Regions from separate parts of the Nocardiopsis sp. CNZ308 genome, predicted to be linked through region 1. Evidence: riboswitches for the same ligand, from Rfam matches in the RefSeq annotation. Region 1 holds a riboswitch; the other holds the start of a gene.
The links. Region 1 has a riboswitch for S-adenosylmethionine ahead of EV372_RS18525 (aminotransferase class V-fold PLP-dependent enzyme). Riboswitches for the same ligand answer to the same signal wherever they lie in the genome.

Region 1 (15,201 bases):
CACCAGCCCCGACACCGACCTGCCCCACCGGCTCGTGGGGATCGAGCGCGGCATCGAGGAGTGGCTGGACCGCTACCAGCCCGACGCCGTCGCCGTCGAGCGCGTCTTCGCCCAGCACAACCTCAGCACCGTCATGGGCACCGCCCAGGCCAGCGGCATCGCCCTGGTCTGCGCCGCCCGCCGCGGCCTGCCCGTGGCCATGCACACCCCCAGCGAGGCCAAGGCCGCCATCACCGGCAACGGCCGCGCCGACAAGGCGCAGGTCGGCACGATGGTGGCGCGTATCCTCGGACTCGACGGACCCCCCAAGCCCGCCGACGCGGCCGACGCCGTCGCCCTGGCCATCTGCCACATCTGGCGCGGCGGGGCCCAGGCCCGCGTCGCCCAGGCCCAGCAGGACTTCGCCCGCAAGGTGGAGCTGGCCCGCCGCACCCGCGGCCGCTAGCGCCCCGCCCCCAGGAAGGAGAGGGGCACCGTCCCCGGTGCCCACACCAGATGATCGCGTTCCTCACCGGCCGGGTGGCCGCACGCGGCGCGGGCACCGCCGTCATCGACGTCGGCGGGGTCGGCATGACCGTGCAGTGCACGCCCTCCGCGCTCTCGCGCCTGCACGTGGGCGAGACCGGGACCGTGGCCACCAGCCTCGTCGTGCGCGAGGAGTCCCTGACCCTGTTCGGGTTCGCCGACGACGACGAGAAGCACCTGTTCGAGCAGCTCCAGACCGCCTCCGGAGTCGGCCCCCGCCTGGCCCTGGCCATGCTCTCCGTCCACAGCCCCTCCAGCCTGCGCCACGCCGTGTCCACCGAGGACACCACCGCCCTCACCCGCGTGCCCGGCATCGGCAAGAAGGGCGCCCAGCGCATCGTCCTGGAACTGCGCGGCAAGCTCGACGCGCCCGTGCTCACCGACGGCACCCTGCCCGGGTCCGATGCCGCCGGGACCGGCGGCGAACCCAACGGCGCGTGGCGCGGACAGGTGGTCTCCGGCCTGGTCAACCTCGGCTGGTCGGCCAAGGACGCCGAGGCCGCCGCCTCCGCCGTGGCGACCGAGGCCGAGCACACCGACGACGTCGCCGTCCTGCTGCGCAGCGCTCTGCGCAGGCTCAGCCGGGCCTAGGAAGGAGGAAGCCCCGTGTACGACTTCCACGAGGAAGACCCCCGAGGCTCGGTCCCCGGCGGGCCCCCGCCCTACGAGCGCGACGCGGTCTCGCCCGACGCGGGCACGGACGAGCGCCAGATCGAGGGCGCCCTGCGGCCCCGGGCCCTGGACGAGTTCGTCGGCCAGGAACGCGTGCGCGAACAGCTCTCCCTGGTGCTGCACAGCGCCAAGCGGCGCAACCGGGCGCCCGACCACATCCTCATGTCCGGCGGCCCGGGCCTGGGCAAGACCACCCTGGCCATGATCATCGCCGCCGAGATGGGGGCCCCGCTGCGCATCACCTCGGGCCCGGCCATCGAGCGCTCCGGGGACCTGGCCGCGGTGCTCTCCACCCTCCAGGAGGGCGAGGTGCTCTTCCTGGACGAGATCCACCGCATGGCCCGCCCCGCCGAGGAGATGCTCTACGTCGCGATGGAGGACTTCCGGGTCGACGTCGTGGTCGGCAAGGGCCCCGGCGCCACCGCCATCCCGCTGGACATCGCGCCGTTCACCCTGGTCGGGGCCACCACCCGCGCGGGCATGCTGCCCGCGCCCCTGCGCGACCGCTTCGGGTTCACCGCGCACATGGACTTCTACACCCCCCAGGAACTGGAGCTGATCCTCCAGCGCTCGGCGGGCCTGCTCGGCGCTCCCCTGGACGCGGACGCCGCCGTGGAGATCGCCGGGCGCTCGCGCGGCACCCCCCGGATCGCCAACCGGCTGCTGCGCCGGGTGCGCGACTACGCCGAGGTGCGCGGGGACGGGCGGCTGTCGCTGGACACCGCCCGCGCCGCCCTCGACCTCTACGAGGTGGACGAACTGGGCATGGACCGGCTGGACCGCGCCATCCTCGACGTGCTCATGAGGAGGTTCCGCGGCGGCCCGGTCGGCCTGTCCACGCTGGCGGTGTCGGTGGGGGAGGAGGCCGAGACGGTGGAGACCGTCGCCGAGCCCTTCCTGGTCCGCTCCGGCTTCCTGGCCCGCACCCCGCGCGGCCGGGTGGCCACCCCGCAGGCCTGGGCGCACATGGGGCTCACCCCGCCGCCGGACGCGGCCTTCGGCGCGGCGGCGGCCAACGGGGGCGGCGCCACCGGTAACTCCGCCCCCGCGGGCAACGCGGGTCACAACGGCACGGCGAGTCCCTGACCAGTGCGTCTGACACGGCGCCCCGGTCCGGGCACAATGGGTTCCGGCCGCGCGGACCGGGGACGAACCGTTAACACTCCGATCTCATCCGGTGGGATGCTGGTGACCCACGCCACGTAAGCTGGGACGAAACAGCCGATACGGGGCATGACTCCGTACGTGTCGTTCGACACCGGTGGAACGAGTCGGCCTTCTGGCGCGTTGTACGTGCCGGACAGGTCCGGACCACGCGGTTCGTACCGACGCGAAGAAGGTGGCCGCCGCGGTGTCCGATCCGACAGCCGTCGGCCACACGAAGAAACCTCAGGGAAGGACGCCCCCGTGCAGGGCCTTTACCACCTCGCTGCCCAAGGAGAGCCCACGGGCGGACTCCTCGGCATGCTGTTCCCGTTCCTGCTGATCCTTCTGGTGTTCTGGCTGCTGTTCTGGCGCCCGGCCCAGAAGCGCCGCCAGCAGGAGACGCAGATGCACAACGCCCTGGTCCCCGGTGTCGAGGTGATGACCAAGGCCGGCATCTTCGCCACCGTCGTCGAGATCCACGAGCAGGACGTCCTGCTGGAGATCGCGCCCGGGACCCGCATCCGCATGCTCAAGGCCGGTGTCGGAGAGGTCGTCACCCCGGCCGCCGACGACACCCCGGTGGAGGACCGCCCCGACTTCGGCGACGACGACAAGCCCAAGGGCTAGAAGTACTTCTTCGGGCCTCCGCCCCGCGCGGTGAGCGGACGGCCCGCACGCGTCCGACCCCGGTACCGGCCCCCCGCGCGGGGGGCCGGTACCGCCGTGTCCGGACCGCGGAGCGCCGCGGCGACTCCCGCGAGGCCCCGCCCACGTCGGCCCCGACAACACGAGAACCCAGCAGAAGGCCCATCCCACATGCCCGACGACACCGCCACCGCGGCGCCCGTCCCCAGCCCGGAGCTCATCCGGGCGCACATCCGCGACATCCCCGACTTCCCGAAGCCCGGCGTCCTGTTCAAGGACATCACGCCGCTGCTCAACCACCGGGAGGCCTTCGCCGCCGCCGTGGAGGGCCTCGCCGCGCCCTTCCGCGCCGCGGGGGTGGACCACGTGGTCGGACTGGAGGCGCGCGGGTTCATCTTCGGCGCCCCGGTCGCCATGGCGCTGGGGTCGGGCTTCGTCCCCGCGCGCAAAGCCGGGAAACTGCCCTCACGGACCATCGGGCAGGCCTATGATCTGGAGTACGGCACCGCGACCGTCGAGATCCACGCCGACGCGGTCTCCCCGGGCAGCCGTGTGCTGATCGTGGACGACGTCCTCGCCACCGGCGGCACCGGCAGGGCCGCGGTGGACCTGGTCCGCAAGGCGGGTGGTACGGTCGTGGGATTCTCCGTCCTGATGGAGCTCTCCGCGCTCCGGGGACGGGACAGGGTGCCCGACGTGGAGCTGCACACCCTCCTCACGGTCTGATCCGGCCGACCCGCGCCGCGGCCGACGCCCCTCCCCGAGGGGAATGCGCGACGGCCCGTCATCGTTGACGTACTCCACCACCGGGGGTGAACCCCCGGTGGCCAGTGTCACACCCGCCGCCGGGCGCGGCGGGAGCGGGGAGGCCGAGGCCGTTCCCGACGGGAACGGCCCCACTAGACTGGTGGGAGAGGTACCGCGGCGGCCACGTCACGACTGGCCCTGATGACACGCACGTGCACCGGTGGAGCCGGGCGGCGCTGACGGCGCCCGCGCGACCGGACGGATCCGCGGGAGGTAGGCATGCCAAGCGAAGTGGTTTCGACCGGGGCGGCAGCGACGGACGAGACGCGGCGGGGCGCCTCCCACGAACCGCGGCCGAACGCGTCCCAGGGGCGCGCGGACGGCACCGGCGCGCGGGGCGCCACCACAAGTCCACAGGGAGACCGGCCGGAGGGCGCCGCGAACGGAGCGGCGCCCTCCGACGTCTCCGGAGCGGGGGCCACGCGGCAGCCGTCCCCCTCCACCACGCCCTCCACGGTGCGAGTACGCAGAAGGCTCGCCCGACTCGGCGCCCAGCGGGGAGTGACGATGAACCCGGTGCTCGAACCACTGATCAAGACAGTGCGGGCCACCCATCCCAAGGTGGACGTGCGGCTGGTCGAGCGCGCCTACGAGGTCGCGGCCCACCACCACCGCGACCAGAAGCGCAAGAGCGGCGACCCCTACATCACCCACCCCCTCGCCGTCGCCACGATCCTCGCCGAGCTGGGCATGCAGGAGGCCACCCTGGCCGCCGCCCTCCTGCACGACACCGTCGAGGACACCGACTACTCCCTGGGCGAGCTGCGCTCGGACTTCGGCGACGAGATCGCCGAGCTGGTCGACGGGGTCACCAAGCTCGACAAGGTCAAGTACGGCGAGGCCACCCAGGCCGAGACCGTGCGCAAGATGGTCGTGGCCATGGCCCGCGACATCCGCGTGCTGGTCATCAAGCTGTGCGACCGGCTGCACAACATGCGCACCCTGCGCTACCTGCCCTCCCGCGCCAAACGGGAGAAGAAGGCCCGCGAGACCCTGGAGATCTTCGCCCCCCTCGCCCACCGGCTGGGCATGAACACCATCAAGTGGGAGCTGGAGGACCTGGCCTTCGCCACCCTCTACCCCAAGCGCTTCGACGAGATCGCCCGCCTGGTGTCCGAGCGCGCCCCGCGCCGCGACGTCTACCTCCAGGAGGTCATCGAGGCGGTCTCGGCCGACCTGCGCGAGTCCAAGCTCAAGGCCACCGTGCGCGGGCGGCCCAAGCACTACTACTCGATCTACCAGAAGATGATCGCCCGCAACTGCGGCTTCGACGAGATCTACGACCTCATCGCCGTGCGGGTCCTGGTGGACAGCGTCCGCGACTGCTACGCGGCCCTGGGGACCATCCACGCGCGGTGGAACCCGGTGCCCGGCCGGTTCAAGGACTACATCGCGATGCCCAAGTTCAACATGTACCAGTCGCTGCACACGACGGTCATAGGGCCCTCGGGCAACCCGGTCGAGCTCCAGATCCGCACACGCGCGATGCACCGGCGCGCCGAGTACGGCATCGCCGCGCACTGGAAGTACAAGGAGGACCGGGGCAGCGGGGGCGAGAGCAAGCCCCGGGGCAGCTCCGACATGCAGTGGCTGCGCCAGCTCATCGACTGGCAGCAGGAGACCAAGGACCCGGGCGAGTTCCTGGAGTCGCTGCGCTTCGACCTGTCGGTGCAGGAGGTGTTCGTCTTCACCCCGGGCGGCGACGTCATCTCGCTGCCCCAGGGCGCCACCGCCGTGGACTTCGCCTACGCCGTGCACACCGAGGTCGGCCACCGCACCGTGGGCGCCCGCATCAACGGCCGCCTCGTGCCGCTGGAGAACGAGCTGCACAACGGCGAGACGGTGGAGATCCTCACCTCCAAGACGCCCGACGCCGGGCCCAGCCGGGACTGGCTGAACTTCGTCAAGAGCGCCCGGGCCCGCAACAAGATCCGGCACTGGTTCACCAAGGAGCGCCGCGAGGCCGCCATCGAGCAGGGCAAGGACGAGATCGCCAAGGTCATGCGCAAGCAGGAGCTTCCGGTCAAGCGCCTGTTCAGCGGTGAGGCGATCATCGGCCTGGCCAGCGACCTGCGCTACCCGGACGTGGACTCGCTGTACGCGGCCGTGGGGGAGCGCCAGGTCAGCGCCCAGCACGTGGTCGGCAAGCTCGTCGACTCCATGGGCGGCCTGGAGAACCACACCGAGGACATCGCCGAGTCGGCGCTGCCCACCAAGGCGGCCACCCGCCAGCGCCAGCACGGCAACCCGGGCGTGGTCGTGGAGGGCGACGCCGACGTGTGGGCGCGCCTGTCCAAGTGCTGTACCCCCGTGCCGGGCGACGAGATCGTCGGCTTCGTGACCCGGGGCAACGGGGTGTCGGTGCACCGCCGGGACTGCGTGAACACCGCGACGCTGGACACCGACCGTATGGTCAAGGTGGAGTGGTCGCCCACCGAGGACTCGATGTTCCTGGTGGCGCTGCACGTGGAGGCCCTGGACCGGTCCCGGCTGCTGTCGGACATCACGCGGGTGCTGAGCGACCAGCACGTCAACATCCTGTCCGCGACCGTCCAGACCAGCCGCGACCGCGTGGCGCAGAGCCGCTTCACCTTCGAGATGGCCGACCCCGCCCACCTGGGCAGCGTGCTGCGCGCGGTGCGGGGCGTGGACGGCGTCTACGACGTCTTCCGCGTCCGCAACTGACCCGGCCGGACACGGCCGGGCCCCGGACGCCCGCGCGGGGAGCCCGGAGCCCGTGCGCTCCGGTCAGATGCGGATCGTGGTCGAGCGCACGATCTCGAACACCGGGTGGCGTTCGGCCTCGGCCGCGAACGCCTCCTCGGGGGCGTCCGGCGGCGTCTCGAAGTACAGGCCCACCATGGCGGCGCGCGGGTGGTCCAGGTACTCCTTGAGCAGCGGGGCGGCCTCCTCGGCCCCCAGTTCGCGCACGCTGATCAGCTCGATCCAGCCGCCCTGGCGCAGCGTCGCGAAACCGTCCTGACGCAGGTTGCGGACCCAGTCCACCTCCCCGTAGGGGGAGACCAGGAACCGTCCGCGGTCGCTGTCCAGCACACTGAGCGGGATGGTGCGCAGGAAGCCCGACTTGCGCCCACGCGTGGTGAGCAGGTGCAACTCGGGCAGGCACACCCCGTACTTGACGAAGCCGCTGACGACGGCGTTGGCGGTCCGCCGCAGCCCCGTCATCTCGAACCGCTTCGTCGGCTCGTTCCCCATCTCGGCAACTCCCTCGCTCGGCTGCTCCCCATTCTGGTGGCTGCGCGCGCCCGGCGGCACCGGGGGAGGCGCGCGACCCGCGGCGGACCACCGCCGACCGGCCCTGACCCGGGCCGAAGAGCGGGCCCCGGAGGCGGGATTCAGCGGAAGGCCGAGATCCCCGTCACCGACTGGCCGATGCTGAGCGCGTGGATCTCCTCGGTGCCCTCGTAGGTGGCGACCGTCTCCAGGTTCAGCATGTGCCGCATCACCGGGTACTCCAGGGTGATGCCGTTGGCGCCGTGCACCGAGCGCGCCGCCGCGGCCACCCGCTGGGCGGCGGCCACGCACGAGAGCTTGCCGAAGCTCACGTGGTTGTGGTGGCACCGGCCCTCGTCCTTCAGGCGCCCGATCCGCAGCGCGGTCATGGCCGCCTGGTTGACGTCCACCACCATGTCGGCGAGCTTGCGCTGGGTCAGCTGGAACCCGGCGATCGGCCGGCCGAACTGCTCACGGCTCAGCGCGTACTCCAGGGCGGCCTCGTAGCAGGCGCGCGCGGCGCCGGCCGCGCCCCACACGATGCCGTAGCGGGCCTCGTTCAGGCACGACAGCGGCGAGCCCAGGCCGCGCGACCCCGGCAGCACCGCGTCGGCGGGCAGGCGCACGCCCTCCAGCACCAGTTCGGAGGTGATGGACGCGCGCAGCGACAGCTTGCGGTGGATGACGTTGGCCGAGAACCCGGGCGTGTCGGCGGGCACCACGAACCCGCGCACGCCCTCGTCGGTGGCGGCCCACACCACGGCCACGTCGGCGACCGATCCGTTGGTGATCCACATCTTGGTGCCGTCGAGCACCCAGTCCGACCCGTCCCTGCGGGCGCGGGTGCGCATCGAGCCCGGGTCGGAACCGGAGTCGGGCTCGGTCAGCCCGAAGCAGCCGATCGCCTCACCGGCGGCCATGCGCGGCAGCCACTCCTGCTTCTGCTCCTCGGAGCCGAACTTGTGGACGGCCGCCATCGCCAGCGAGCCCTGCACCGACACGAAGCTGCGCAGGCCCGAGTCCACGGCCTCCAGTTCGCGGCAGGCCAGACCGTAGGCGACCGCGCTGGAGCCGCCGCAGCCGTACCCCTCCAGGTGCATGCCCAGCACTCCGAGGGAGCCGAAGGCCCTGGCCAGCCCGCGCGGGTCGGGCAGGGTGCCCGCCTCGAACCACTCGGCGACGTTCGGCGCCAGCTCGCGCGAGGCGAAGTCGCGCACGGCGTCGCGGACGTCGCGCTCGGTGTCGGACAGGTCGGCGTCCACGGCCAGGAAGTCGTGCGGGTCCGGGGCGGCGGGCTTGCGGGAGTCGCTCATGGTGGGGTGTCCCTTCGTGGTGCTGACGGCCGGTGCGGCCGTGCGGGAGGTGGACGGTGTCCTCGGACCCGGGTGCGGGGCCCGGAAGGACGGGCGGTGGTCCGCGGACCGGGTGCGGAGCCCCGAACGGCCCCGGGGCGCGGCCGGGCGGATCCGGTGCGGTCCGCTGGGACCTCAGGACGGGTCGGACTGCTGGACGGCGCCGCGCGCGACCATCGCGTCCACGTCGGCCCCGTCCACGCCGAGTTCGGCCAGGATCTGCCGGGAGTGCTGCCCCAGCAGCGGCGGCGCGCCGAGCGGCGGCGGGGTGCCCTCCAACCGGAACCCCGCGCGGACCTGTTCGATCAGCCCGGCGGTGGGGTGCTTCACGGTGCGCAGGACGTCGTCGCCGCTGGCGTCGGCGGTGCGCAGCGCGTCGAGCACCCCGCGCACCCGTCCCACCGGCACCCCGGCCCCCACCAGCAGCTCCATCCAGTGGTCGGCGGGCCGCGAGCGCAGGGTCGCCGACAGTTCGCCGACCAGCTCCTCCCGGTGCGCCACCCGGCCGGGGTTGGTGGTGTAGCGCGGGTCGGCGCCCAGGTCGGGGCGGTCCAGGGCCGCGCACAGCCGCTGGTACAGGGCGTCGTTCCCGGCGGCGACGACGATCTCGGCGTCCGCGGTCGCGAAGGTCTGGTAGGGCACGATCGTGGTGTGCGCGTTGCCGACCCGGGCGGGTTCGGCCCCCGTCACCAGCGCCTGCTGGGTGAGGTTGACCAGGCCGGAGAGGGTGGAGTTGATCAGCGACACGCTGATGTTCTCGCCGCGCCCGGTGACGCGGGCCCGCATGAGCGCGCCCAGGACGCCCACGGCGGCGTTGAGCCCGGTGAGCACGTCGGTCAGGGCCACGCCCACCTTGCTCGCCGGTCCCTCCGCGGGCCCCGTGGCGGCCATGAGCCCGCTCTCGGCCTGCACCACGATGTCGAAGCCGGGGCGCGTCGCGGGCTCGTGCTCGGGTCCGAACCCGCTCACCGAGCAGTACACGACGGCCGGGTTGCGGGCGCTGACGGCCTCGTAGCCGAGCCCGAGCCGGTCGATCACCCCGGGCCGGAAGTTCTGGATGACCACGTCGGAGGCCGCGCACAGCTCCTGGACCGCGGCCAGGCCCCCGGGGTCCTTCAGGTCCACGGCCAGGCTGCGCTTGTTGCGGTTCACCGACAGGAAGTAGGCGGCCTCGCCGTGCCCCTCCGGTCCGGCCTCCCCGGCCCAGGGCGGGCCCCAGGAACGGGTGTCGTCGCCGCGTCTGGGCTGCTCCACCTTGACCACCTCGGCGCCCATGTCGGCGAGCAGCATGGTGGCGTAGGGGCCGGCCAGCACGCGGGACAGGTCGGCGACGCGCACGCCCGCCAGCGGCAGCGGCGCGGCCCCGGTCGCGCTCCCGGTTCCGGTCCGGGGCTCGGCCCCGCCTCCGGCCCTGGCGCCGGTTCCGGCCCGGGCTCCGACGGGGGATCCGTCCGCGCGCAGGTCGTCGGTCACGGCCGCGCCTCCTGCCCGGCCCCGGGGTCCGCGGGCAACTGGTCGCCCTCCCGGAGCTGGACGTAGGTCTCCAGACAGCGGCGCAGGGCCGTGGTCAGCGCGGCGCCGGACTGGCCCGCGTACCGGGTCTGCACCCGCCGCACCAGTTCGGCGACGTCCTCGGTCACCGACTCCCCCTCGACCAGGGCGCGGAAGAAGTCCCTGGCCAGCTCGGTGAGCAGGGTGGTGTCCGCGGCGACGACGCGCCCGTCGGCGGTGTCCACGGCCAGCACGACGCCGAGCCGCTGGTACTGGGAGTGGCTCGCCACCGAGTCGGGCAGGCGGGCGTAGCCGGACACCAGGACGACCCTGGGATTGCGCAGAACCTGCTGGATACGGTCGTCGCCGTACAAGGTGCACACCTCTCGCTCACGGGCACGCGAAAACTCCGACGCTCTGGAGTCTCGCGCCTGGAGGGCGGCCGGGGGAAACCGGACACCCGCGGCGTGAGGGCAGGCAGGCACAAGTATGTCCCCACCGCGCGCGCCGCTGTCAAGCGGATCGGTGGTCCGGGCCACATCCGTTCCCCCTGCCGCGGGCCGGAAGGCTGTGTTAGTGTGCCTCGCAGGTCACGAGTACCAGCGTCAAGCCCCGGCTAGCTGGTCGGCAACCCTCCTACCGCGGTGGGGTGCCCCGGGTGAGGACCAGGTCCCGACACGACCGTGTCGGACAAGCGCGGACCCCTGAGGCGTTACCGGAGTGACATCTCCGCGGGTCCCACGACCCACAGGAGAGGTGCCCCATGACCACTGCCGTTTCCGTCCACGCCGCCCGTTCCGCCGAGCCCCCGGCCGACGCCGCCGCGTGCACCGTCGTCACCTCCGACGAGGGCGTCCCCCTGGTCACCGGCGAACGCGTCGAGTACGCCAACTTCGACTACGCGGCCAGCGCCCCGTGTCTGACCCCGGTGGCCGAGGCCCTGTCCGCGGCGCTGCCCTACTACGCCAGCGTGCACCGCGGCGCGGGCCACCACTCCCAGGTCAGCACCGACGCCTACGAGCGCGCCCGCCGCAGCGTCGCCCGCTTCGTGGGCGTGCGCGCACAGCCCGCCGACGCCGTGGTGTTCGTGCGCGGCACCACCGACGCCCTCAACCTGCTGGCCCGTTCGGTGCCCGAGGGCTGCACGGTGGTCGTGTTCGAGTCCGAGCACCACGCCAGCCTGCTGCCCTGGGAGCACCCCGCCGCCCGCGCCGGACGGGTGGTGCGCCTGCCGCTGCCCGCTTCCCCGGAGGGCGCCGTGGAGGCCGCGCGCGCAGCGCTGCGCGGGGCCCCCGAGGGCCCGCGCCTGCTGTGCGTGACCGCCGCCTCCAACGTCACCGGCGAGATCTGGCCGGTGGAGGAACTGGTGCGGGCCGCCCACGCCGAGGACGCGCGCGTGGTCGTGGACGCCGCCCAGTACGTGCCGCACCTGCCCTTCAGCCTGGAGGAGACCGGCGCCGACTACGTCGCCCTGTCCGCCCACAAGCTCTACGCCCCCTTCGGCTCCGGGGTGCTGGCCGGTCGCGCCGACTGGCTGCGCGAGGCCGCGCCCTACCTGTCCGGCGGCGGAGCCACGCGGCTGGTCAGCGAACACGACGTGGTGTGGAACGACCTGCCCGCGCGGCACGAGGCGGGCAGCCCCAACGTGCTGGGCGCCGTGGCGCTGGCCGCCGCCTGCGACACCCTCGCCCCCGCCGTCCAGGAACTCCTGCACGTGCGCGAGTCGGCGCTGCTGGAGCGGCTGCGCGCGGGGCTGACGGCGATCGACGGCGTCACCGAGCTGACCCTGTGGGGCGGGGACCACCCGCGGGTGGGCATCGTGTCGTTCACCGTGGACGGCCTGCCCGCCGACCTGCTGGCCGCGGCCCTGTCCGCCGAGTACGGGATCGGGGTGCGCGACGGCCTGTTCTGCGCCCACCCCCTCACCCGGCACCTGCTGCCCCGGGGGCACGGCCAGGCGGTGCGGGCGAGCCTGGGAGTGGGCACCACGCGGGAGCACGTGGACCGCCTCGTCGGCGCGGTCGCCGAACTCGTGGCCCGCGGACCGCGCTGGGAGTACGCCGACTGCGACGGCCGCCTGGCCCCGGTGCCCGACCCCGCGCGGGTGCTCTGACGGAGGTCGCGGGCGCGGGCGCCCCGTCGGCCCCCGGGCCGGAAGCGGCGGGGAGGCCGCCTCGCGGTTCGCGGCGGTGGGTGCCAGCGGCCGTCCCCGGCCCGGTCGCAGGGCGTCGCGGTGGCGCGGTGGGCGGGGGGCGGTACGTGCGCCGTGGCGGCGGAGCGCTCCACGCGTCGGCGGGGCTCCGCTTCGGCGGAGGCGGCGGACGCGGTCGGGAGCGCGCGTCGCGGCTGGTCAGAGGGGTTCGGGTCGGCGCTGCTACAGCTGGCTGTAACAGGGATCGACTGGTGGGCGGGATGTTTCGGCGGGCCGCGCCTTCGTAGCGTCGGAGACGACACGGCGGGCGGTACACCGGCCGTGTCCAGCCACCCACCGAACCCCGGGAGCAGCCGTGTCCGACGACCCCTACCGCATCGACGCTCCGACCGCCGGAGCCCCGTCGCCCTCCGTTCCGCGGGCGCCCGCGCGCGCCCCCCGGCCCCGGCGCGCACCCGCCCGCAAGGCCCTGCTGGTCCTGCTCGGCGTCGTCCTCGCCGGGACCGCCACGGCCAACGGCACGCTGTCCCTGCTCGGCCACGAGCTGATCGGGTCGGCCTTCGGACTCGCGGCGCTGGTCTCGCTCGTCGCGCTGATCCTCCTGGTCCGCAGGGGAGACCGGTGAGCGGCGCGAACGGGGCGGCCGCCGCCCCGGCCTCCACCGCACCGGGTTCCGCCGGTCCGGACGCCGACGGCGAGGCCGTCCGGCTCACCGACGTCCACCGCGTCTACTCCGACGGCGAGGGCGCCGTCTCCGCCCTGGCCGGGGTGTCGCTGCGGGTTCCCCGCGGCTCGTTCCTCGCCGTCATGGGGCCGTCCGGGTCGGGCAAGAGCACCCTGCTCAACTGCGCGTCCGGCATGGACCGCCCCACCTCGGGCTCGGTGGTGGTGGGCGGCACCGACATCAGCTCCCTGCGCGAGCCCCGCCGCACCGAGTTCCGCCGCGAGCGGGTCGGCTTCGTGTTCCAGTCCTACAACCTGGTGCCCACGCTCACCGCGGAGGAGAACATCACCCTGCCGCTGCGCCTGGCCGGACGGACCCCCGACCAGGGCTGGCTGCGCGCGCTCGTCGGCCGGGTGGGGGTGGGGCAGCGGCTGCGCCACCGGCCCACCGAACTCTCCGGCGGCCAGCAGCAGCGGGTCGCGATCGTGCGCGCCCTGGCCTCCCGCCCCGACATCGTCTTCGCCGACGAACCCACCGGAGCGCTCGACGGCGCGACCGCCGACAGCGTCCTGGGCCTGCTGAGGGAGGTCGTGGACGAACTCGGCCAGACCGTCGTCATGGTGACCCACGACCCCAAGGCCGCCGCCCGGGCGCACGCCACCGCAGTCATGGCCGACGGCCGCCTCGCCGACGTCCTGCACGCCCCCTCCGCGGCCGACCTGGCCGGACGCCTGGCCTCCCTGGAGACGGCCGGGGCGGAGGCGGACCGATGACGGCGACCCCCGGCCCGAGCCCGGCTTCCGACCCCGGTCCGGCCTCTGGCTCCGGCCCCGCCTGCGATCAGGGTCCCGTGGGCGGACGCGGCCCCCTCGCGCTGAAGCTGGCGCGCGGCCGTGCCGGAGTGCTGGCCGCCGTCGCCGTCGCGGTCCTGGGCGGATCGGCGTTCGTCACCGTCGGCGGCGTGCTGGCCGATACCGGGCTGCGCTCCTCGGTCCCCGCCGAACGCCTCCGGGGAGCGGACGCCGTGGTCACCGCCCCCCAGACGGTCGAGCAGGCCGAGGACCTGGACCTGCCCCTGCCCGAGCGGGCCGCCCTGCCCGAGGAGCTCACCGCACGGCTGGCCGCCCTGCCCGAGGTCGGCACCGCCGTCGGCGACGTCGGGTTCCCGGCCGCCGTGCACACCGGGGACGGGCCCGCCACGGGAGCCGACCCCCGCACCACCGGCCACGGGTGGTCCTCCGCCGCACTGCTGGAGGAAGCCTCCTTGGAAGGGGAGGCGCCGCGGGGGCCGGGGGAGGTGGTCCTGGACGCCGCCACGGCGGCCGCCGCCGACGCCGGGGTCGGCGACCGGGTGCGGGTCACCGCGGCGGGGCGCACCGGCGACCACCGGCTCTCCGGGGTGCTGGACACCGGCGCCACCGTGGTCCTGTTCGACGACGATGCCGCCGCCGAACTGGCCGGACGCACCGAGGGCCCGCGCGAGGGCACCGTGGACCTGGTGGCCCTGCGCGCCGCGCCCGGCGTGTCGCAGGAGCGGTTCACCGGGGCGGTGCGGGAGGCCCTGGCGGGCGAGGACGCGCTCGTGCGGACCGGGGACCGGATCGGCGACGCCGAGTTCCCGGCCGCCGGAGCCGCACGCGGTGTCCTGGTCGCGGTAGCCGGTTCGCTCAGCGGTGTCCTGGTGATGACCATCGGCCTGACCGTCGCCGGAGCGCTGTCGGTCTCCGTGGCCGCCCAGCGCCGCGACCTGGCGCTGCTGCGGGCCGTGGGCGCCACGCCCCGGCAGGTCCGCCGCCTGGTCGCCGCCCCCAACCTGCTCGTCACCCTGGCGGCCCTGCCCTTCGGCGTGGCCGGCGGCTACCCGCTGGCCGGGCTCGTGCTGGACTGGTTCGCCTCCCTGGGGCTCGTGCCTCCGGGCCTGCCGCCGGTGTTCGGACCGCTGCCCGCCCTGGCCACGGCGGTGCTGATGGTGCTCGCCGTGTGGCTGGCCTCGCTGGCCGCGGTCGGCCGGACCGCGGCCGCGCCGCCCACCGACGCGCTCGCCGAGTCCGTCGCCGAACCGCGCGCTCCCGGCCGGGCGCGGACCTGGACGGGGGCGGCGCTGCTCCTGGCCTCGGTGGGGGCGTCGGTCCCGGCGCTGGTGCTGGGTGACGAGACGGCGGCGGTCGGCCCGGCCTCGGCCAGCCTGCTCGCGGTGATCGGGCTGGCCCTGGTCGGCCCCGCCCTGCTGCGGGCGGTGAGCGGGGCGCTCGGCCGCCGCCTGCCCGCGCGTTCGTCCGCCCTGACCTGGCTGGCGGTGCGCAACCTGCACGGCCACTCCCACCGGGTGGCGGGCGCGGTCAGCGCGCTGGCGATGCTGGTGGCCTTCGCCCTCAGCCAGGGCTACGTCAACACCACGCTGCTGGCCGCGCAGACGGAGCAGCGGCAGGACGGCGAGCTGGCCGCGAGCACGCTGACGGCGCCCGCGCTCGGCGGGCTTCCGTCGGGGCTGGCCGAGACCGTCCGGGAGGACC
Region 2 (15,201 bases), 2.6 Mb from region 1:
CGCCAGCTCCATCGGCAGCAGCACGCCGGACAGCAGCATCAGCGGCATGATCAGCGTCTGCACGATGGGCGCGAACACGTAGGTCTGCTTGACCGCCAGGGCCGCCAGGTAGGACAGCGTGGCCAGCCCGGCGCCCAGGACGGCGAGCAGGAGCAGCCCCACGACGGCGCCCGCCAACGACGCCTCGAACCCGAGCGGCACCACCAGCACGAGGATGAGCACCATCTGCGCCAGCATCATCACCACGTCGCGCAGGACCCGCCCCAGCAGCAGCGACACCCGGCTCACCGGGGTGGCCAGCAGCCGCTCGTGCGCTCCGGAGGACATCTCCGGCAGCAGTCCGAACCCGGCGAACCCGGCCGTGAACAGGCCGAGCATCACCAGCAGGCCGGGGACGAACCACTGCCACGGGTCCTGCCCCTCGGCGCCGGCCAGCCCCGTCAGCAGGGGCGCGAACAGCACCAGGTACAGCACCGGTTGCAGCATGCCGAAGAACAGCATCAGCGGCCGGTGCAGGAACGGCCGCATCTGGCGGGCGAAGACGGTCACGGTGTCGCGCACCAGGCCCGGACCCCGCGCCGCGGGCGCCCCGGCCGTCTCAGCCCCGGCCGTCTCCGCCGGGATCCCGGTCACCTCGTGGAAGCTCATGCCCCCTCCTCCCTCAGGCTGCGTCCGGTCAGGGTCAGGAACACGTCGTCCAGGGTGGGCCGCTGCACCCGCACGGAGAGCAGCGGGACCCCGGCCGCGTCCAGCCCGCGCAGCAGCTCGGGCAGCACGGTGTCCCCGCGTTCCACGCGCAGGCGCACCTCGGCGTCGCGCCCCGCGTCCGCGAGCACCTCCGCGGTCCCGGCGGAGGGCGCGCGTTCGGCGATCCCGGCGGCGGTGCGCGCCTGCTGGGCGTCCGGCACGGTGAGGGTGACCAGGTCACCGGAGACCTTGCCCTTGAGCTCGTCGGCGGTGCCGTCGGCGATGACCCTGCCGTGGTCGATGACCAGGACCCTCTCGGCCATGTCGTCGGCCTCGTCGAGGTAGTGGGTGGTGAGCACGACCGTGGTGCCCGTCCGTTCGCGCAGCCGGGTGATGTGCTCCCACAGGTTGGCGCGGCTGTGCGGGTCGAGTCCGGTCGAGGGCTCGTCCAGGAACAGCAGCCCCGGCTCGTGGATGAGCCCCATGGCGATGTCGAGGCGCCTGCGCTGTCCGCCGGAGAGCTTGGTGACCTCGCGGTCGGCGGCGCCGCCCAGCTCCAGCTGGTCGAGGAGCCCGTCGGCGCGGCGGCGCGCGGTGCGCCGGTCGAGTCCGTACAGCAGTCCCTGCGTGTACAGCTCCTCCCGGGCCCGCTGGTCCTCTCCGGCGCCGTGTCCCTGGCCGACGAAGCCGATCCTGCGGCGCACCTCGGCGGGCGCGGCGCGGACGTCGTGCCCCGCGACCACGGCGGTGCCCGATGTGGGTTCGAGCAGGGTGGTGAGCATGCGCAGCGTGGTCGACTTCCCCGCGCCGTTCGGTCCGAGCAGGGCGACCAGCTCGCCCTCCGCGACGTCGATGTCGACGCCGCGGACGGCCTGGACGACCTCCTTGCCGACCCGGAAGTCCCGGGTCAGCCCGCGTGTGTGGATCATCCCTCTCCTTATTAAAACTTGAGTACGAGAGAGAGTGTGCACCACCGGGCGGGATATTCAAAGTTTAATAAGAGCTCGGTCCGCCCTCCGGGGATCCGGCCTGGTCGGCGGGGCCCGCGCGGACGGGGGAAGCGGGGGCGGCGGAGCCGGCGGGAGCGGGAGGGCCGCCGGGTCAGCGGTCGCGGGCGACCGCTCCCGGCACCGGGGGCAGCCCGAAGGCATCGGGGCCGTCGTCGGCCATGGTGTACTCCCCGGCCCGCAGGGAGGCGACGAGTCCACGCGTCCAGCGGGCCTCGGCCCCGAGCGTGCCCCGCCACAGGCCGAAGAGTTCGCGCACGTGCACGGGCTTGCCCCAGTCCTCGGAGGGGCGCAGCTCGTCCTCGGTCCTCTCCAGCAGCTCCAGGCGCTGTTCCAGCAGCGCGACGACCTCCGCGCGCGGCAGGGCGGTCATGAGGGTGACCGACGCGAAGAGCATCGCGGGGTCCTCCCTGCGCGTCAGCCCCCGGCGGATGAGGCGGTGCAGCTCGGCCTCGCCGTCCTCGGTGATCGCGTAGGAGACGCGGTCGACCACCTCGTCCCCCTCGGCCACGAACTCGCGCAGTCTGCCCTCCTGGGAGAGCTTGCGCAGGGCGTGGTAGATGGAACCCCACTTGATGTTGGCCCAGTGCTCGGTGCCCCAGTCCAGGAGCTGACGGCCCACCCGGTACCCGTGGGCCTGCCCCTCCATGCGCACCACACCCAGGACCAACAGCCGTGTCGCCGACATCTCCACCCTCGTTCGACCGGAATCCCCTCCAGCCTACGAGCAGCGACGAGGCGGTTCGGCGGGCCCGGGCCCGGCCGCGGCCGCTCCCCCGCGCCACTACAGCTTGCGGAAGTACCGCACGATCGGCAGCGCGGTGTAACCGGCGCGCTCGTAGGTGGCGCGGGCCGGGGCGTGACCGTCGTCGCCGCCCGTCTCGACCATGGCCACCGCCGCGCCCTGCTCCCGGATCCAGTCGGTGGCGGCCCCGGTCAGCGCCGCCCCCACGCCCCGCCCCTGGTGGTCGGGGTCGACGGCGAGCAGGTGGATCTCCCCCATGTCGTCGTCGGGGAGCATCCTGGCGGTGGCGAAGCCCGCGACCTCGCCGTCGGCCTCGGCGACCCACACGCGCTGGTCCCCGGCGTCGACGCTCCCGGCCACCTCGTCGTACTGGCTGCGCCGCCAGTCCGGGACCAGGGCCGGGTAGACCTCCTCCCCCAGGACCCGGCGCAGCGACGCGTGCACCGGTTCCCACGCGCGCAGTGCCAGAGCGATGACCGCTTCCCTGTCGGACTCCCGGAACAGCCGGATCTCGATGCCCATGCGCCCAGGCTAGGGAGCGGCGGTCGCGGGCGCACCGGGTTTTCCGGAGCGCACGCGCGGGGTCCCGACGAACGGCGAAAAGGCGGCCCCGGCGCCCTGTCGCGCCGCGGCCGCCCCTCACGACGGGGCTCAGCAGCCCCCGGCGACCGCCGGGATGATGGAGACCTGGGCGCCGTCGGCGACCTCGGTCTGCAGGCCCTTCTCGAAGCGCACGTCCTCGTCGCCGATGTAGACGTTGACGAAGCGGCGCACCTTGCCGTTGTCGTCCAGGATGCGGGCGCGGATGCCGGGGTAGTTGGCCTCCAGGTCGTCGAGGACCTCGGCCAGGGTGGCGCCCTCGGCGGAGACCTCGGAGGCGTCGTTGGTGTAGGTGCGCAGGATGGTGGGCACGCGGACGCTGGCGCTCATGGCGGACTTCCTTACTCGTGGGAGATGACGGGTGGTCGGGGCGGCCTGAGCCTGTTCTTACGGGGACTCGGCACCGGAGGGGTCGTTCGGACGCCCGAACGACGAAGGTGCTGCGCTTAGCGTCCGGTGGGGGCGCTGGCCCGCCTCGTCGCGCAGCGCCCCTGCGGGCGATGGCGGGCGACGGGCGGGCCGAAGCGGAGCGGAAGGCCCCGGAGGACGCTGTCTAGGCCAGACCGGCGTCGGTGAAGGCGCTCAGCGACGGCTTGATCGTGGCGCTCACCCCGGCGTCGACGGCGTTCAGGGTCTTGAGCCCGTCACCGGTGTTGAGCACGACCGTCTCGGCCTTCGGGTCGAGCCTGCCCTCGCGGACGAGCTTGCGCAGCACGCCGGTGGTGACGCCGCCGGCGGTCTCGGCGAAGATGCCCTCGGTGCGGGCGAGGAGCTTGATGGAGTCGACGATCTCGTCGTCGCCCACGTGCTCCACCGATCCGCCCGTGCGCTTGGCGATGTCCAGCACGTAGGGCCCGTCGGCCGGGTTGCCGATGGCCAGAGACTTGGCGATGGTGTCGGGCTTGACCGGCTGGATGACGTCGATGCCCTTGTCCCAGGCCTGCGCGACCGGGGAGCAGCCCGTGGCCTGGGCGCCGAAGATCCGGTACGGGCGGTCCTCGACCAGACCGAGCTTGACCAGTTCCTGGAAGCCCTTGTCGATCTTGGTGAGCTGGGAGCCGGACGCGATCGGGACGACGATCTGCTCGGGCAGGCGCCAGCCGAGCTGCTCGGCGATCTCGTAGGCCAGCGTCTTGGAGCCCTCGCCGTAGTAGGGGCGCAGGTTGACGTTGACGAAGCCCCAGCCCTCGCCCACCGGGTCGCCGATGAGCTCGGAGCAGAAGCGGTTGACGTCGTCGTAGTTGCCGTCGATGGCCACGACCTTGCCCCCGTAGACGGAGGCCATGACGACCTTGGCCTCCTCCAGCCCGGCGGGGATGAACACGCAGGACTCGAACCCGGCGCGCGCGGCGGCGGCGCCGACGGCTCCGGCCAGGTTGCCGGTGGAGGAGCAGGACAGGGTGGTGAACCCGAAGGTGCGGGCGGCCTCGACGGCGATGGCGACCACGCGGTCCTTGAAGGAGTGCGTGGGGTTGCCGGAGTCGTCCTTGACGTGGAGGGAGTCCAGGCCCAGCTCGGCCGCGAGGCGGTCGGCCCGGACCAGCGGGGTCAGGCCGGGGGCCATGTTGGGCAGCTCGGCGACGTTGGCCGGGACGGGCAGGAGGGAGCGGTAGCGCCAGATGCTCTTGGGGCCGCTCTCGATGTCGGCGCGGGTGACGGTCCCGAAGTCGTAGGCGACCTCAAGGGGGCCGAAGCAGAACTCGCAGGCGAACCGGGGGGTGAGTTCGTAGCGCTCGCCGCACTCGCGACAGGAGAGCGCGGTGCCGGGGCCGAAGGAGCGGGCGGCGGTGGGTTCGGTGGCGGCAATCGCCATGGCGAGGCGTCTCCCCTCATCTTTCCTGGCGGACACCTTGTCCCCAGGCCGGAGTTGGCACCTGTCCCAGCCGTCCCGCGGGTTCGCGGGTGTCACATGCTGGAATGGTTGCCGGGGCTTCGCAGGGCCGGTCCCTCCACCCCTCTGGATGAGCAATATGAAGTTTTGCGCTGGTCCTGTCGGATCCGCACCGCAACTGTAACGGAGGTGTCGGCCGGTTTTCCACGCCTGGTGACCCGGGTAACACGAAACGGCTCACATGGTGAGACGGTGCTGGTCCGGGACGGGAGGGAGCGCCCCCGGCGCGCCGGACGTGTGACGCGCACCCCCGCTGACCCGCGCGGGGTTTGGGGCGGCTGTCGACAGGCGAGACATAGGATGCGACCCCCTTTCACCACCGCCCCACCCCGATCGCTTTTTCTCCGAGAGGACGACCACGTGGACAAGGCACAGATCCTCATCGCCTCCAACAGAGGGCCCGTGTCCTTCTCGACCGCCGACGACGGCTCGCTGGAGCATCGGCGCGGCGGGGGCGGACTGGTGTCGGGGATGATCTCGGTCGCCACCGAGATCGACAGCATCTGGGTGTGCGCCGCCCTGTCCGACGCCGACCGGCGGGCCGCGGCGGAGGCGCCGCAGGCCCGGCTGGACCAGGCTTACGACCTGGACGGCATGCGGGTCCACATGCTGGACATCCCGCGGCAGACCTTCGACGGCGCCTACACCGGGGTGGCCAACTCGACCCTGTGGTTCGTGCAGCACATGCTGTACGACACCCCCAACAAGCCGTCCTTCGGTTCGCGCTTCCGGCGGACGTGGGAGGACTACACCGCCTACAACAACGCGTTCGCCGAGGCCCTGGTGGCCGGTGCCGCCGAGGGCGCCCGCGTCGCCGTGCAGGACTACCACCTGGCGCTGGTGCCGCGGATCCTGCGCGCGCGCCGCCCCGACCTGCGCATCGCGCACTTCTCGCACACCCCGTGGGCTCCCCCGGAGTACTTCCGGATGCTGCCCGGGCAGGTCGCGCGCGAGCTGCTGGAGGGCATGCTGGGCGCGGACCGGCTGGGCTTCCTCAGCCCGCGCTGGGCGGACGCGTTCCTGCGCTGCTGCGAGGAGATCCTGCGCGCGAAGGTCGACTTCGAGCGGCGCACCGTCGAGCACGGCGGCCGGGTGGTCGGGGTGGGCGTGCACGCCCTGGGCGCGGACGGGGAGGGGCTGCGCCAGAGCGCCGCCGACCCGGCCGTGGCCTCGCGCCGGAGCACCCTGGAGGACGCGGTCGGCGACACGAGGCTGATCGTGCGGGTGGACCGCACGGAGCTGTCCAAGAACATCGTGCGGGGCCTGGAGGCCTACCGCGAGCTGCTGACCGCCCACCCCGAGTGGCGGGGGCGGGTGACCCACCTGGCGTTCGCCTACCCGAGCCGGGGCGACGTGCCGGAGTACCGCGAGTACACCGACGCGGTGCTGCGGACCGCCAAGGAGATCAACGAGGAGTTCGCGACCCCCGAGTGGACGCCCCTGATCCTGGAGGTCAACGACGACTACCCGCGTTCGCTGGCCTCGTTCCAGCTGGCCGACGTGCTGCTGGTCAACCCGATCCGGGACGGCATGAACCTGGTGGCCAAGGAGGGCCCGGTCCTGTCGGAGCGGGACTCGGTACTGGTGCTGTCGCACGAGGCGGGGGCGGCCGACGAGCTGGGCGGGCACGCGCTGCTGGTCAACCCCTACGACACCGTGGAGACGGCGGAGGCGCTGCACGAGGCGCTGTCGATGCCCGGTGAGGAGCGGCGCAGGCGCAGGGAGCGGCTGGCCGAGGCCGCGGTGGCGCTGCCGCCGCGCCGGTGGTTCCAGGACCAGCTGCGCTCACTGGGCTGAGCCCGGAGGCCTCGGGGCGCGTCCGCGCGGTTTCCGCCCGCGGTCGCGCCCGCCGGGGCCGCGTCCGCGCGGTCCCGGGGCCTGTGCGCCCGGATCGGCGGATCCGGAACCGCCGGTGCCCGGAGGCCTCGGGGCGCGTCCGCCGTCGGGAGACGGTACACGCCCCTGGCCGCGGCCCGGTCGGCCGGGAACCGCTCAGCCGGTGGCGCCCCTCCCGGCGTCCGCCTCGGCGAGGAGCTGGCGGATGATGTCGGTCTTGGCGTCGGCGTAGTCCTGGATGCGGTCCCAGGTCCGCCCGACCAGCTCGCGCTTGACCGCCGTGTAGCGCTCGCGCGCGTCGGCGTCGGCGATGAGGTGGTCGCGGAAGCGGCGCATGCGCTCGGCCTCCTCGCACCCCCGGCTGAACACGTGCAGGTTGAGGTTGACCTCGGAGCCCTTGAGCACCCGGTGCTCGTACCAGTCGGGCTCCCTGATCACCAGGGGGTACCCGGCGGCTTCGAGGTCGGGCAGGTAGGCGGCCTCGTCCGAGGAGTCGGCGACGAGGAGCAGCAGGTCCACGCAGGGTTTGGCGGCGAGGCCGGGCACGGCGGTGGAGCCGACGTGCTCGAAGAGCAGCACGCGGTCGCCGAGGGCGGCGCGGACCCTCCCGTCCTCGCGCCGGAACAGGTAGGGCCACTTGGGGTCGTACTCGGAGAGGCGGACGCGCCCGTTGACGAGGTTGCGGAACTCGGGCGCGGTCCCGGCCCGCGGCTCGCCCCGAGAGGGCAGAGGAGACGCTTCGAGGGGTGACATTCTCCAAAGCCTTGTCCCCTCGGGTGTCCGCGTCAAGCCCGCCCGGCGTCGCTTACATATGCACGTGCGGACGTGGCGTGACAGACCGTCGGGGGTCCGTGACGTGCGGCGACCACGCACCGTGTCCGGTGTCCGGTTCCGGCCGGGGGTCCGCACGGCGCGCGCCCGCCGGGCCCCGGGTCGGCGGGCGGAGCCGTGCGGCCCCGGTCCCTAGTCGGGGACCGACACCACCAGCACCAGCGAGCCCTCCAGCTCGGGCACTCCCCTCAGGTGTCCGAACCGGCGGTCCCAGGTCCCGTCGGCCAGGTCCCGGGACAGGTGGGCGGTGAACCGCTCGTGCACCGCCTCGTCCACGAAGCTCCACGACGAGCAGGACAGGCGCGCGCCCACCTCCAGCAGGCCCTCCGGCCGCCCGTAGTAGGCCTCGTTGAACCCGTCGGAGCAGTCCAGGGGCACGGGGACGGGCACGACGCTGGTGGCGCCGCCCAGCCCCGCGGCCAGGTCGGCGATCGGCGGGTAGCGGCGGGCCTCGGTGTCCAGGACCTCGGGCGCGTACTCGTGGAGCCAGAAGTCGCACACCAGGTCCGGGTCGCAGGTGAGCACGGCCACGGGGCCCGCGGTGACCCGCCGGGCCTCGGCCAGCCCGGCCTCCAGGTCGCGCCACTGGTGGACGCTGAACGTGGTCATGGCGGCGTCGAAGGCCCCGTCGGGGAAGGGGAGGCTCTCGGCGACCGCGTCGAGAGCCGCGGGCAGGGTGTCCGGGCGTTTGGCCCGCATGCTGGCGGAGGGTTCCACCGGGGTGACCTCGCGGTCGAGGGGCTCGTAGGAGCCCGCGCCCGCACCGATGTTGAGGACCGTGCGCGCGTCACCGAGCGCGCGGTGCACGGCGGCCGCGATCCGCGGGTCGGGGCGGCGGTGGTCGGTGTAGGTGCGGGCGATGACACCGTAGTCGGCGTCGCCAGCGCTGCCGTCGGCCATGCGCGTCATATGCTCTCCGCCCTGTCGTGGGCGCGCCCGGGGCGGGGCGCCCGGCGGTGAGGACGCTATCCGCCGGGCGAAGCCGGACGCCAGTGCTTATCGGCCCCGTCCTCCGCGCAGGGGGTGTGAGCGGTACCACACCGGTGGTGCCGTGCGCCCGCCGGTTACGGCGCGTCCGGAACCGGAACCGGGGTGTGGCAGGGCGTCCGGAACCGGGGCGTCACGGCGAGGGCGGGGAACCAGGGCAGACCGCCGCGGGGAGTCGCGGAACGCGAGCGCGGGAATCGGGCCGGGGCGTCCGGAGCTGGAACCGTCCGTGCCCTCCCCGAGGGGCGGGCACGGACGGGTACGCGAGCCCGGCAGCCGCTCAGTTGCCGCGCGTCTTGCGGCGGCGTCCGCCCTTGCGGCGGCGGTTGGCCGGCGCGGCCTCGGCGGCGCGCTCTGCGGCGATCTCCTCGTCCTGCTCGCGGCGCTCGGCCTTCACGCCGTAGGGGTCGGCGGTGGAGCGGCGCACCCACACGACCAGGATGAGCACGCCCAGGACCACCACGGCGCCGACGGTGACGAACCACGCCCACGCGGGCACCAGTCCCGACTGGTCGCCCCGCCCGGCCAGGTCCTCGTCGATGAGCGGGATGTCCTGGGCGACTCCGGACGCCTGCTGCTCCGCGCTGGGCAGGTGCAGCGCGGGCAGGCCGTCGGGGCCGGGCTGCGAACCGTCCACCAGGGCGTCGCGGACCTGGTCGGGCCGCAGCTGCGGGTGCTCAGCGCGCATCAGGGCGGCGGCCCCGGCGACCATCGCGGCGGCGTAGGGAGCCCCGGTCACCTCGGCCTGGCCCGGTTCCGGCCCCGTCGTGACCAGGTCGGCCCCGGGGGCGGTCAGCGCGATCATCCCGGCCCCGGGCGCACCCTGGACGAGGGCTCCGTCCTGGTCGGTCCCCGCGACGGTGAGCACGTTGGGGTCCTCGTCCTCCCCCGCCGGGCCGACGACCAGCGCGCCGTCGGAGGAGGCCTCCTGGGTGGCCTCGGCGAGGTCGGGTCCGGCGGGCTCGGGCAGCAGGATGACCTGTGCGCCCTCCTGGGCGGCGAACCGCACGGCCTCGGCGAGCTGGTCCCCCGTGGGCAGCACGAGCACGGTGGCCTCGGGCGCCACGCCCAGGACGCCGCCGTCGGCGTCCCTGCCGTGTCCGTGGGCCGCGACCAGTCCGGCCGCGGCGTTGCCCTGCTCGACGTCGCCGTCGTTCTCGCCGAACCGGGTGTCCAGCTGGATGTTGTCGACCAGGTCCGGGTGCCCCTCGTCGACGGAGACGCCCGGAAGCGCGACCGTGGCGCCCTGGCCCCGGTTCTCCTCCCACAGCTGCGGCGCTCCCACGGCCTGGAGCCCCCACTGCTCGGGTCGGTAGTCGGGGACCAGGTCCGCCGCGGCCGGGGCCGCGGTCAGACCGAGGACGGCGGCGGTGGCGGCCGCGAAGACCGCGCTGGCCCCGCCACGGGCGCGGCGTGTGTGTATCCTGTTGCGGCTGTTGCCCCCGAGCACGTCAGGCTCCCTCGAACGATGCGGTCGACGTTCCACGCGGCCCTGGCCGGACCCCGGCAATTCTGTCACGTGCACAGGATTCAGGCGTGGACAAGTGGCCTGAGGGGTAGAGAACGTAACTGTATCCCTGGTGCCAGTCCTGTGGTTTCGGCTCCTCATCCGGCATGTCGAGTCGCTAGCATGAGTCGGGCCGATCCGGACAAACCAATTTCCCGTCCAGGGGGTGTCCCATGCCGAATATCGGTCCGACCGAAGACGGTCAGTCGGCCCTCGCCGAGCGCGAGCAGCGCATCCTCGCCTTCGAACGCCAGTGGTGGAAGTTCGAGGGCTCCAAGGAACAGGCGATCCGCGACGAGTTCGGGTTCTCCGCGACCCGCTACTACCAGCTGCTGAACGGGCTGGTGGAACGGCCGGAGGCCCTCGCCTTCGACCCGATGACCGTCAAGCGGCTGCGTCGGCTGCGCGCCGACCGCCGCCGCCAACGCAACGCACGCCAGCTGGGCATCCAGCTCTGACGTTTCCCGTATCCCTCTTCTTTGGGTCGTTCCTACCCACCCCGCGCCCCGGTGACCACACCCGCGGTCCCGTCGGCGCCCTCCACCCGGGTCACCCCCGCGGCGGAGAGCGGCAGCGCCGTCCCACGAGGCCGACCGCGCGCCCGACACAGCGCGGACATCCGCTGGAACAACCGTCACACACGCGGTGGGGTCCCGCCGGCGCGGGGGCGCGTCGGTAGTCTGGCGGTCCCGCCCGGCCCGCATCAGCGGCCCCACCGGAAAGGCCCTCCATGTCCCTGCCCCAACCCAGCACGGACGCCGGACGCACCGCGCTCGACGCCTTCCTCGCCGCCCCCGAGCGGGCGCTGGCCGCCTTCGACTTCGACGGCACGCTCGCGCCCATCGTCGCCGACCCGCGCACGTCCGCCCCCTACCCGGGGATCGTGGACGTGCTCGCCGACCTGGCCGGGCTCCTGGGCTCGGTCGCCGTGGTCACCGGCCGCCCCGCCGAGACGGCGGTGCGGCTGGGCGGCCTGGACCGGGTGCCCGGCATCACCGTCCTGGGCCACTACGGCGCCGAGCGCTGGGAGGGCGGGCGTGTGGCCGCGGCGCCCGCCCCGCCCGGCGTGGCGGTGGTGCGCGAGGAGCTGCCCGGCCTGCTCGACGACCTGGGCGCCCCGGAGGGCACCTGGATCGAGGACAAGGGGCGCTCGCTGGCGGTGCACACCCGGCGCACCGCCGACCCGGACGGCGCGCTCGCCCTGCTCACGCCCTCCCTGAGCGAACTGGCGCGGCGGTCGGACCTCCAGGTGGAGCCGGGCCGGATGGTGGTCGAGCTCCGTCCACAGGGTGTGGACAAGGGGGCGGCGCTCACCGCGCTCGTCGCAGAGACGGGCCCGCGCGCGCTGCTCTACGCCGGTGACGACCTCGGCGACCTGCCCGCGTTCGACGCCGTGGTGGGCCTGCGGTCCCAGGGCGTCGAGGGCCTGAACGTGTGCTCGTCCTCGGACGAGGTCACCGCCGTGGCCGAGGCCGCCGACCTGGTCGTCCCCGGCCCCGCGGGGCTGGCCGACCTCCTGGGCTCACTCGCCGAGGCGATCCGCGACGCCTCGGGGGCGTGACGTCCCCGGGACGTGACGCCTTCGGGCAGGACGCCGCCGGGACGTGACGCGCGCACGCGTCGACCGAAAACGCGGGCGGTGCGGCGTGTGGGGTTTCCCTGCCGACGCAGCCGCCCCTGTCCCGGCCCCGGTCCGCCGCGTGGGTGCGCTCCCAACGCCCGCGTGCGCCGTCGCCGCCCGTCTCAGGACGAGGACTCGTGCGCCTGCGGCGTGAGCGCCGACCGCGCGGCCGACCGCAGGTCCACCAGCCCGGTCCGGTCGCGCCCGTAGTGCACGGCGTTGGTGAGCACGCCCACGTACCGGCCGCTCTGCGGGTGCATGAACAGGCTCGTCCCGGTGAAACCGTTGTGGTAGACCACCCCCTCCGGGGTGACCAGCCAGCCCAGGCCGCGCCACAGCCTCGCCCCCGCGTCCACGTGCGGCTGCCAGCTCGCGCGCACGTAGGAGGAGGGCACCGGCCCCTGGCCCCCGTCGTGCATCCGCAGGATCTCCCGGGTGAACGCGCCGAGGTCGATGGCGGTGCTGAACACCCCGGCGTGACCCGCCACGCCGCCCATCAGCGCGGCCGCCTCGTCGTGCACCACCCCCCAGGTGGGGGCGGCTCCGGGGATGCGGCGCTCGGTGGGCGCCACACCGGGCGAACGCGTCAGGGGGCCGAATGCGGTGGAGCGCATGCCCATCTGCTCCCACAGGTCGCGGGACAGCCGGTCCAGGCCTGTGCCGTAGAGGCGTTCCAGGAGCATGCCGAGCAGGATGAACCCGCGGTCGACGTAGGCGTAACCGGGTTCCTCCAAGGGGTCGGCGAGGATGGCCTCCGCGAGGTCCTGGTCGGTGCCCACGTATCTCTCCAGCCAGGTCACCGGGTTGAGGCGGCCGGTGTGGGTGAGGATCTGCCGTGTGGTGACCTCCGCGCCGGGCAGGTGGTCCACGTCCAGGTACTCCGACATGGGGGCGTCCAGGTCCATGATCCCCTCGGCGACCGCCTGGCCGACTAGCGGCCAGGTCGCCATGACCTTCGTCAGGCTCGCGACGTCGTAGGCCACGTCCGGGGCGGTGTCGTGCTCGCCGTCGATGCGGCCGACGGCGACGAACTCCCACATGCCGCCGGTACCGATCACAGCGGCCCCGCCGGGCAGCCACCCGGCGTCCACCATCACCTTCAGAACGCCCCGAATCCGCGCCCCTGTCTCCGTGAGCCAGTCACCATCACGCACAACACGCCTCCCCCCGGGTGGTCTCGTCTTCCGGCGATACCCCGTTATCAGGTTGTTGTCACACGGGTCCCGGAGGTGCACAGGACGAAACCCCCGCAGGTCGCAGCCGTAATGAGGGTCGCTGCGCACGGCGGAGTAGTCTGGCGCCGGAGAAGCCCCGAGGAGGACGATGAGCAGCCAGACCCCCGTGCCCGCAGGTTTCCGCGGCGTGGCCGGAAACATCGGGATCAAGGACCCCAACGACGACTTCTTCGCGGTGGTGTCGGAGGTCCCCGCCCGCGTGTCCGCCGTGTTCACCCGGTCGCGGTTCGCCGGACCCAGCGTGCTGCTCAGCCGCCGCTCGGCGGCCGACGGCAGCGCCCGGGGGGTCGCGGTGATCGCCCGCAACGCCAACGTGGCCACGGGCAGGGTCGGCGACAGCCACGCCCACGAACTCCAGGAGCGCGTGGCGCGGGCGGCGGGGGTGCCGCCCGAGGAGGTGCTGGTCGCCTCCACCGGCGTGATCGGCCGCCCGTACCCGATCGAGAAGGTGCGCGCCTACCTGGACGCGCTGCCCGAGGAGTTCCCCCCGGCGGACCTGGACCGCTCGGCCGCGGCGATGATGACCACCGACACCCGGCCCAAGACCGCCTCGGCGACGGTGGGCGGGGCGACGCTGACGGGCATCGCCAAGGGCGTCGGCATGATCGAGCCGAACATGGCGACCATGCTGGCCTGGTTCTTCACCGACGCCGAGCTGGAGCAGCCGGTGCTGGACGAGGTGTTCCGCCGGGTGGTGGACCGCACGTTCAACGCGCTGAGCATCGACACCGACACCTCCACCAGCGACTCGGCGGCGGTGTTCGCCAACGGGCTGGCCGGGCCGGTGGACGCGGCGGAGTTCGAGGCGGCGCTGTACGAGGTGGCCCTGAGGCTGGTGCGGATGATCGCCTCCGACGGCGAGGGCGCCAGCAAGCTGATCGAGGTGCGCGTGACCGGCGCGCGCGACGACGCCCAGGCCAAGCGGGTGGCCAAGGCCGTGGTGAACTCCCCGCTGGTGAAGACCGCCGTGCACGGCGCGGACCCCAACTGGGGCCGGGTGACGATGGCGGTCGGCAAGTGCGAGGAGGAGACCGACATCCTCCCCGACAACGTGCGGATCTCCTTCGGCGACGTGGAGACCTACCCGGCGGAGGCCACGGACGAGGTGCTGGAGCGCGCCGCCCAGCACATGAAGGGCGACGAGGTGGTGATCGGCGTCGGCCTGGGCATCGCCGACGGCGCCTTCACGGTCTACGGGTGCGACCTGACCGAGGGGTACATCCGGATCAACGCCGACTACACGACCTGAGCCGCCGGTCCGGGCCCGGAGGGGTTTCGGACAGCCAGGACGGTCGGTCGCGGTCGGCGTCACCGTGCGCAGCGGAGGCGGCCCCACCCTTGTCCAGAGGTGGTGCCGCCTCTTCCTCCGCGGTTTCCCGGGTACTCCCGCGCCACGGGTCAGTGCACGCTGAGCCCGCCGTCGGCGGCCAGCATCTGCCCGGTGACGAAGGCGGAGGCGTCCGAGGCGAGGAAGACCGCCAGACCGGCGAAGTCGCGGGGGAGGCCGTTGCGGCCGACCATGGTGCGGGCTGCGAGTTCCTCCTCCCGGCCGGGCACCGCGACCGTGTGCATCGTCATCGGCGTGACCACGAAACCGGGAATGATGGTGTTGGCGGTGACGCCGTGGGGCGACCACGCCTCGGCCTGGGAGCGTGAGAGCCCGCCGACGGCGGCCTTGCTGACGCCGTACACCCCCGAGTCGCCGAACGCGCTCCACGACTGCTGGGAGCCGATGTTGAGGATCCGGCCCCAGCCCCGCCCGGCCATCCGCGGCCCGCACGCCTGGCCCAGCAGGTACGGCGCGGTGAGGTTGACCGCCAGTGTCTCCTCCCAGACCTCCTCCGGCGTCTCCCCCAGCGGGGGCCGGTGGTTGACCGCGGCCGAGGTCACCAGGATGTCCGCCCCCGTCACCGGTTCACTCGCGCAGAGCTCCCCGAGCGCGTCGCGGTCGGCCAGGTCGACCGGGGTGGTGCTGACCTCGATGCCCCGGGCGGCGAACTCCTCCGCCGTCTGGGCCAGGCGTCCGGCGTCGCGGGCCACCAGGTGCACGCTCGCCCCGGCGCGTCCGAGGGCCTCGGCGACACCGCGGCCGATGCCCGAGTTCCCTCCCGTCACGAGGGCGCGGCGGCCGGTGAGCCCGAACAGTTCGTCCAGATAGGCCCGGTGCTGGCCGGTGCGGTCGTTCAAGAGAAGCCCCCTGTCGGGTCGTACGGATGGCAGGGCGGCACAGGTTGCCGCTCCGCGAAGTCTGCCG

Region 2: it holds a riboswitch for S-adenosylmethionine, as region 1 does, so the genes downstream of both, thrC (threonine synthase) here and EV372_RS18525 (aminotransferase class V-fold PLP-dependent enzyme) in region 1, are expected to answer to the same signal.

The regions. Positions count from the first base shown of each region.
Region 1 is NZ_SHKJ01000001.1:4,282,239-4,297,439, forward strand. Features, by position in the region: gene ruvC (crossover junction endodeoxyribonuclease RuvC) at 1-445, shown strand, start outside; gene ruvA (Holliday junction branch migration protein RuvA) at 496-1,116, shown strand; gene ruvB (Holliday junction branch migration DNA helicase RuvB) at 1,132-2,283, shown strand; gene yajC (preprotein translocase subunit YajC) at 2,605-2,970, shown strand; gene EV372_RS18495 (adenine phosphoribosyltransferase) at 3,160-3,714, shown strand; gene EV372_RS18500 (RelA/SpoT family protein) at 4,303-6,480, shown strand; gene EV372_RS18505 (nitroreductase/quinone reductase family protein) at 6,544-7,011, opposite strand; gene EV372_RS18510 (acyl-CoA dehydrogenase family protein) at 7,152-8,342, opposite strand; gene EV372_RS18515 (CoA transferase) at 8,517-9,854, opposite strand; gene EV372_RS18520 (DUF3870 domain-containing protein) at 9,851-10,246, opposite strand; SAM riboswitch class IV at 10,461-10,575, shown strand; gene EV372_RS18525 (aminotransferase class V-fold PLP-dependent enzyme) at 10,636-11,985, shown strand; gene EV372_RS18530 (hypothetical protein) at 12,380-12,649, shown strand; gene EV372_RS18535 (ABC transporter ATP-binding protein) at 12,646-13,461, shown strand; gene EV372_RS18540 (FtsX-like permease family protein) at 13,539-15,201, shown strand, end outside.
Region 2 is NZ_SHKJ01000001.1:1,684,705-1,699,905, forward strand. Features, by position in the region: gene EV372_RS07185 (ABC transporter permease) at 1-648, opposite strand, end outside; gene EV372_RS07190 (ATP-binding cassette domain-containing protein) at 645-1,616, opposite strand; gene EV372_RS07195 (PadR family transcriptional regulator) at 1,789-2,382, opposite strand; gene EV372_RS07200 (GNAT family N-acetyltransferase) at 2,479-2,961, opposite strand; gene EV372_RS07205 (ubiquitin-like small modifier protein 1) at 3,091-3,369, opposite strand; gene thrC (threonine synthase) at 3,593-4,852, opposite strand; SAM riboswitch class I at 4,866-5,007, opposite strand; gene EV372_RS07215 (alpha,alpha-trehalose-phosphate synthase (UDP-forming)) at 5,291-6,727, shown strand; gene EV372_RS07220 (GrpB family protein) at 6,923-7,519, opposite strand; gene EV372_RS07225 (class I SAM-dependent methyltransferase) at 7,730-8,506, opposite strand; gene EV372_RS07230 (S8 family serine peptidase) at 8,865-10,034, opposite strand; gene EV372_RS07235 (DUF3263 domain-containing protein) at 10,265-10,549, shown strand; gene otsB (trehalose-phosphatase) at 10,822-11,652, shown strand; gene EV372_RS07245 (serine hydrolase domain-containing protein) at 11,835-12,866, opposite strand; gene argJ (bifunctional glutamate N-acetyltransferase/amino-acid acetyltransferase ArgJ) at 13,036-14,196, shown strand; gene EV372_RS07255 (SDR family oxidoreductase) at 14,346-15,134, opposite strand.